3 regions of the Massilia sp. METH4 genome follow, and region 2 is predicted to be linked to each of the others. Evidence: predicted binding sites of a transcription regulator. Region 2 holds the regulator's gene; each other region holds the start of a gene.

Region 1 (2,268 bases), 3.3 Mb from region 2:
TGAACAGGTTGATCTGCTGGCTCATGCCACCGCGCCTTCGTCGCGCAGGCCGCCGCCCAGCACCGTCAGGAAACGGGCTTGCTGGGCCGCGTCACGCAGTTGCGGCACCTTGTCCAGGTCGAACACGGCATCGAGGTCGAGCAGGTCGACCGGCAGGTACAGGTTGGCGGACAGGTAATCGTGCAGGCTGGCGCTGCCGGTCGGCGCCAGGACCAGCTTGGACACGGCCACGTACTGGAACTGCCGCTCGAAGTTGTCGAGCGAACGCTGCAGTTCCAGGGCGATGCGGTCGAACAGGCTCTGCCGCGCTTCCGGCGCGCCCTCGACCTGGGCCAGCCCGATGTCCATGCGCCGCGCCAGGTACAGCTCGCCCCGGAACGTCACCGTCAGCAAGCCGCCGTGCGCGTCGAACGCCAGCATCGCCAGGCCGCGCCCTTCCGGCTCGAGCAGCGCGGAGATATTGCGCTGGGCAATTTCCGGGATGTCGATCGCGCCGAGCTCCACCTTGGCCTCCGTGTACAGGTTCTGCAGCGCCTCGATGATGCCGTTGCGCGCCGCTACCGCGAACACCTGGTGGTTGTGCGCCGGTCCATTCGGCGCGACGGGAATGTCGAGCACGTCGATGGTGGCCTCGGGCACGGGGAAATCGATCAGGTCCTTCAGGCGCCAGCCCACGGCGGTCTTCAATTCGTCGGCAGGCACGTTCGGCGCCTCCACGGCCAGCAGCTGGTATTCACCCGGCACGAGGATGCTCGAGCACAGGTGGGCGGGCGCATCGAGCTCGCGGCCCACGCGCGCGATCAGTCCGGCCGCCTCCGCCCGGCCGCCGGGGTGGAAGGCGGCGGCCAGCACGGCCGGCTTCGCGTCGGCGCGCCGGCGCACGACGGCCGCCGTCACCCCTTCCGCAGCGGCGCTTACCGCCAGCCAGCCATCTTTTTTTTTCGCCTTGTGCCAGAAAGCCATGAGCCTGTCCCGATATCAGGTAATGCTTGCAATACGCCATGCAGTCTCTTGATTATATTCAAGAGTCCGGCGTGTTCCGGTAGCAAATCGCCATGTTTGCCGTCTTTTTTCAACCGCGCTAGTACATTTCACGCAGATACGTATAGGGCCGCGTCGTTACTGTGCCATAGGTGAGCACGCCCCGTACGCTCGGCAGCCACGGCGGGCTGGCCAGCCACATGGACACGTGGCCGCTGCTGCCGCTGCCCGGCGCGTTCAGCTTGATGGTCGCGATGCCATCGTCAAACGCGCCCGACGTCGTGCTGTCCACGGTCAGGTTGACCTTGCACGATGACGCACCCGTCAAGTTCGTGCACGCCGAGAAACGCACATTGCTGAGCGAGAAAGTCGACGTCGAGTCCGTCGTGGCCGGGTACCAGCCGGGCACGCCGTTCAAGGTGCCGAAGAACTCGGCGGTGACGGGAACGCTCATCGCCGACAGCGCCGTGCCCTTCTGGTTGGGCACGTTGACACGGCCGGCCACCACCCGCACGCCGCCTTCCACGGCGGCGGCGCGCTTCGACGTGGTCCCGTCCACGCCGGTCGACTCCACGGCACGCACATAGACCGATACCGGCTGGGGCCAGTTGTTCGCGGTGGGCGCGCCCGACGTGTACGCCAGCGCGGTCGGGAATGTGTAGGTCGGCGCCGTGACCGTGGCGATACCGCCGGCAAAGGCGCTGGCCGCGACCGTGGTGTTCGCCAGTGTGGAGTTCGTGGTGCCGGCGGACGGCGCGCGCTGCGCGGTGTCGCCATTCGGCGCGGTCCACGGGCTCAGCGTGATGTCGCGGGCCAGCTCCAGCCGGTAATTGGGCAGTGCGCCGCCCTGGCTGTTTTTCGCCCTCACCGTGACCTTGAACGGCTGGCCCGAATACACCATGGTGTCGATGCCAACAAGGGGTTGCACCGGAGGGACCGGATCCTGCGGGCAGCGGGCCGCGTCCACGCAGGCCATGGTGCCCTCGACCACCGTCTCCAGCCAGGCCGGATAGAAGCGCCCGACGTTGATGTAGTTGGCCACCACGTCGCCCGTGCCCAGGTAGGAGCCGGTCTTCGCGTTCAGCCGTACTTCTTCGGGCGAACGGGCCAGGCTGGCCTGGATGCGAATGACGCCCACGTCGTCGTAGACGAAGCCGGTGCCGTTGGCGACGCCGGCGGAAAACGCCCCGAAGCTGCCGCCGAGCTCGATGTCGCCGGCCGGCTGTTCGCCCGCGTTGCGCGTGACCATGGCGGCGATCGGCGAGCCGTCCGCCGTCGTGGCGGGCG
Region 2 (2,268 bases):
TGGAAGCGCGGGTCACACTGCGCTACGACGCCGCCCACGGTGTGCTGAAGGGCCGCCTGTCGGCGATGGAGCCGGTGCGCGGCGCCTTGCAGGTGCACCTGGCGCATGCCACCCAGCCGGCGAAGGACCTGCGCCTGCTGGTGCGGCCGGATGCCGCCGGCAACTTCGCCGTGCCGTTGCCGGCGCTCGAGCGCAGCCGGTGGACCGTGCTGGTGGAGGATGAGAAGCGGAGCTGGCGGCTGGAGGGGCAGTGGCTGTGGCCCGTGGAAGGCGAGCTGTCGATCGCGTCGAAGTGATCCGGCTGCGCTGGTGCCGCCGCTGGGGTCGGACACCGGTTGCCTCCACCGAAAACCGGAGTCTGACACTATTTTCCTGCGAAAAATAGTGTCAGACACCAAGGCATGCGCGGGCACTCATCAGGCGCAGGTTTCGGTCCCCGCCGTAATCGCCTTCAACCGCGGCAGGTCGAGCACCTCGATTTCCCGGTTCGACACTTTCAGCAAACCCTGCTTCTTGAACTTGTTGAGCAGCCGGCTGATGCTTTCGATCGTCAGCCCCAGGTAGTTGCCGATATCCTCGCGCGACATGCGCAACTGGAACGCGGTACTCGAATAGCCGCGCGCCTCGTAGCGCGAGGCCAGGTTGACGAGGAAGGCGGCGAAGCGCTGCGTGGCCTGCATATTGCCGAGCAAGAGCATCACGCTTTGCTCACGCGTGATTTCCTGGCTCATCATGCGGTGGAAGTGGCGCAGCAGGGTGGGCATGTCGACCAGCAAGTGTTCCAAGCTGACAAATGGAATCTCGCACACCTCGCTGTCTTCCAGCGCCATCGCGCTGCAATAATGCTTGTCGGTGCTGATCGCGTCCATGCCCAGCAGTTCGCCGCCCATCTGGAAGCCCGTTACCTGTTCCTCGCCGTTGGCATTGATCTGGTACGTCTTGAAATGGCCGAGCCGGATCGCGTACAGGCTCGTGAACGGGTCGCCGATGCGGAACAGGTTCTCGCCCTTTTGCACCTTGCGGCGGCGGCCGATGATCTTGTCCAGCTTGTCCATATCGCCCATGTCCAGGCCCATCGGCAGGCACAGCTGGTGCATGCTGCACGTCGAGCAGCGCGCCTTCAGGTTCTCGATGGTCACGCCGGGCAGTGTCAAGGAAGGGAGCTCGTGCATCATCGTCATGGTCCGGTTATGGTTGACCGCCAGTGTACCGGCTATGCGCGGGATCGACAAAAACTTGCATGTAGCGTGCCCTTCCGCACAGTTTGCAATTCATCGGGCGGCGCATAGTATCCCCATAAAAGCAAAGCAGGGGGGAGACGTGCGCCCGCTCGGTATCAAGGCGAAAGTCGCACTGGCCACGACCATCACGTCCATCTTGATGATCGCGCTGGTCACCGTGCTGCAGGCCCAGCGCATGCAGCACGACTTCACGCGCGTGCTGTTCGCCCAGCAGGACGCGCTGATCGCACGCACCGCCCTCGAGCTGGATGAGAAGATGGTGCTGCTGCGCGACATCGTGGCCGAGTCGGCGCGCTGGCAGCCGCGTGACATCTGCAATGATCCGCCGGCCCTGCGCGCGTACTACGATTACCGGGCCGTGCTGCGCCTGTTCGACGATGTCCTGGTCGTCAGCCCGGCCGGCGCGATCGTGGCCGACATTCCCGCGCTGCCTGGCCGCCCCGGCATCAGCGTGGCCGACCGCGCGTATTTCCAGCGCGTGCTGCGGGAGAAGAGCCCGCTGATCGCCGAACCGGTCATCGGCAAGTCGGTGGGCCAGCCGATCGTGCAGATGGTCGCGCCCGTGCTCAGCGAGGAAGGCGAGGTGGCCTGCGTGCTGATCGGCGTGCTGCGGCTGTACCGCGACAACCTGCTGGGCCACCTGCGCACCGCCAAGGTGGGGCGCACCGGCTATTACTTCATCGTCACCGGCTATGAGCCGTCGCTATACGTGGTACACCCGGATCCGGCCCGGCTGATGAAGCCGCGTAACCCCGGCGGCTACCCATCCACGCTGATGGCGATCCGCCAGCGCTTCGAAGGCACCACCGTCAGTACCGATGGCCAGGGCCGGCGCGCCCTGCTCAGCTACAAGCACCTGAAGACGGTACCTTGGATCCTGATTGCGAACCTGCCGGCGGAGGAAGCATTCGAACCCTTCGAGGACCTGCTGTCGCGGCTGGCCCTGTGGGGGACGCTGGCTTCCCTCGTCACCGCCGGCGTCATCACCTGGATCACGCTGCGGCTCATGTCCCCGCTGGTCCGGCTG
Region 3 (2,268 bases), 730 kb from region 2:
GCTTGCCCCAGGTCTTGCCCTTGCCGTGCGCGAGCAGCCAGTTCAGGCGCGCGCCCACCAGCACCACCACGTCCGCCTCGGCCAGCACGAAGGAGCGCGCCGCGGAAGCCGATTGCGCGTGCGTGTCCGGCAGCAGGCCCTTGGCCATCGACATGGGCAGGTAGGGGATGCCGGTGCGCTCGACGAAAGCGCGGATGTCGGCATCGGCCTGCGCGTAGGCCGCACCCTTGCCGAGCAGGATCAGCGGCTTCTTCGCGCCCTTCAGCAGCGCCAGCGCGCGCTCGACGGACTCAGGGGCGGGCAGCTGGCGCGGCGCCGCATCGACCACCTTGACCAGCGAACGCCGCGCGTGACCTGCCTCGATGGTTTGCGCCAGCAGTTGCGCCGGCAGGTCGAGGTACACGCCCCCGGGCCGGCCGGAGACGGCGGCGCGGATGGCGCGCGCGATGCCGATGCCGATGTCTTCCGCCTTGAGCACGCGGAACGCGGCCTTGGCATGCGGGCGGGCGATGTTCAGCTGGTCCATCTCCTCGTAGTCGCCCTGCTGCAGGTCGACGATCTCGCGTTCGCTGGACCCGGAGATCAGGATCATCGGGAAGCAGTTCGTGGTGGCGTTGGCCAGCGCCGTCAGGCCGTTCAGGAAGCCCGGTGCGGAGACGGTGAGGCAGATGCCCGGCTTCTTCGTCATGTAGCCCGCGATGGCGGCGGCATTGCCGGCGTTCTGCTCGTGGCGAAAGCCGATGAAGCGCATGCCCTCGGCCTGGGCCAGCCGGGCAAGATCCGTGATCGGTATGCCGACCAGGCCGAAAATCGTATCGATGTCGTTGATCTTCAGCGCATCGATCACGAGGTGGAAGCCGTCGGTGACTTCCACCGATACGTTATGGGTCATGATTGTCTCCGGTTATTGTCGGGATGCCTGTCGGTTCGGGCGCCGTTGCGAGCTCGATCGCCTGGAATTGATCATAGCCAGCGCCATTCGTTTGAATCATTGACCGCGGTCAAGATTCGCCGCATGATGTCAATCTCGTGCAGTTCCACCGGCCAGACATGACGCTCATTGCCAACCACCCGGAACGAAACATCATTCGCGCCCAGCTGAAGCAGAACATCGTTCTGAAGGAGTTGCGTGACAGCGAAATGGCCGCACTGGAGCCCTATCTCACGGTGACGAATCACCAGAAGGGCGACCTCCTCCTGAACCAGGGCGTGTACGACATGCAGCAGTACTTCATCCTGGACGGCATCCTGAAGCGGCAGGTGACGAACCACGAAGCCAAGGAAATGATCCTGCGCTTCTCCTCCGAGCGCGATATCGAGACCAGCTATGCCGCGTGGTGCCTGAAGACGCCCACGCCCTACAGCATCGTGTGCATGACCAAGGCCAGGGTGGCCAGCATGCCGCTGTCGCAGTGGGTCGATTTCCTGCAGAGCCATAGCGTGGTCAAGCAGGCGTTCGAGTACGAGGTGATGAACCTGATGAGCGGCATCATGGCCCATACGATCACGTTGCACCTGCTGGACGCGCCGGGCCGCGTGCACCGCTTCATGCGCAAGTTTCCCGACCTGTTCGAGCGCTTGCCGAAAAAGGAGCTGGCGTATTACCTCAACCTGTCGCCCGAAACGCTGAGCCGGTTGAAGCACCAGGGAAAAATCTGAAAAGCAACACTTTACCGAAGGCAATCGAGAAATATTTCTGCCTTATTTTTGAGCGCGTTTTCATAGACAGTCATTCGAACTTTGAATGACAGATATGGCTGCCGTCAATTGGACCGGGGGTGTGCCGCCTTTATAATCAAGGGCATACACGCTTTCAACCATTCAAGGAGCAGCACATGAACGGCCTCAGTGATAGTGCAAAGCAACAAAACAGTGGCTTCTCGCTCAGCGAGTTCCTCCTCGACCTGTTCCAGCTGGACATTCGCGACAAGCTGAGCGACCAGGCGCAGGACCGCGAAGAAGCCGCCTACACCTGGGGCCTGTAAGATCGCCCCCGCCGCGCGAGCGGCAGCAAGAACCGGGACAGCGTACTGCCCCGGTTTTTTTACGCCTGTTTCAGCCGTGGATCGGCCAGACCGGCCAGGCGGCTAGGCCGCCACGGCCTTTTGCAGCCGCACGCCGCCGCGGGCCTGCGCCATCGCCTGCTCCAGCAACTTCACCAGCGCATAGGCCGAATCGATGTGCGGCGTAGGCGTATCCGTCATGCGTGCCAGCTCGATCACGGAACCTACCAGCGCGTCGATCTCCGGCCCCCTGCCCGCCTCCACG

The links. The regulator FNR, encoded in region 2, switches genes on or off when oxygen is low (the NO sensors DNR and NnrR bind a similar motif). The targets are predictions, from matches to a motif close to TTGATNNNNATCAA.
Region 1: V6Z91_RS22125 (agglutinin biogenesis protein MshI) is a predicted target of FNR. The motif match lies at 1,012-1,025, and genes of this name have one in related genera.
Region 3: oxc (oxalyl-CoA decarboxylase) is a predicted target of FNR. The motif match lies at 992-1,005, and genes of this name have one in related genera.

Annotation. Positions count from the first base shown of each region.
Region 1 is NZ_CP146614.1:5,044,995-5,047,262, reverse strand. It holds gene V6Z91_RS22130 (MSHA biogenesis protein MshA) at 1-25, opposite strand, end outside; gene V6Z91_RS22125 (agglutinin biogenesis protein MshI) at 22-963, opposite strand; gene V6Z91_RS22120 (DUF6701 domain-containing protein) at 1,082-2,268, opposite strand, start outside.
Region 2 is NZ_CP146614.1:1,708,421-1,710,688, forward strand. It holds gene V6Z91_RS07610 (FixH family protein) at 1-296, shown strand, start outside; gene fnr (fumarate/nitrate reduction transcriptional regulator Fnr) at 417-1,175, opposite strand; gene V6Z91_RS07620 (response regulator) at 1,321-2,268, shown strand, end outside.
Region 3 is NZ_CP146614.1:2,434,018-2,436,285, reverse strand. It holds gene oxc (oxalyl-CoA decarboxylase) at 1-892, opposite strand, end outside; gene V6Z91_RS10790 (Crp/Fnr family transcriptional regulator) at 1,051-1,659, shown strand; gene V6Z91_RS10785 (hypothetical protein) at 1,836-1,985, shown strand; gene V6Z91_RS10780 (2-dehydropantoate 2-reductase) at 2,088-2,268, opposite strand, start outside.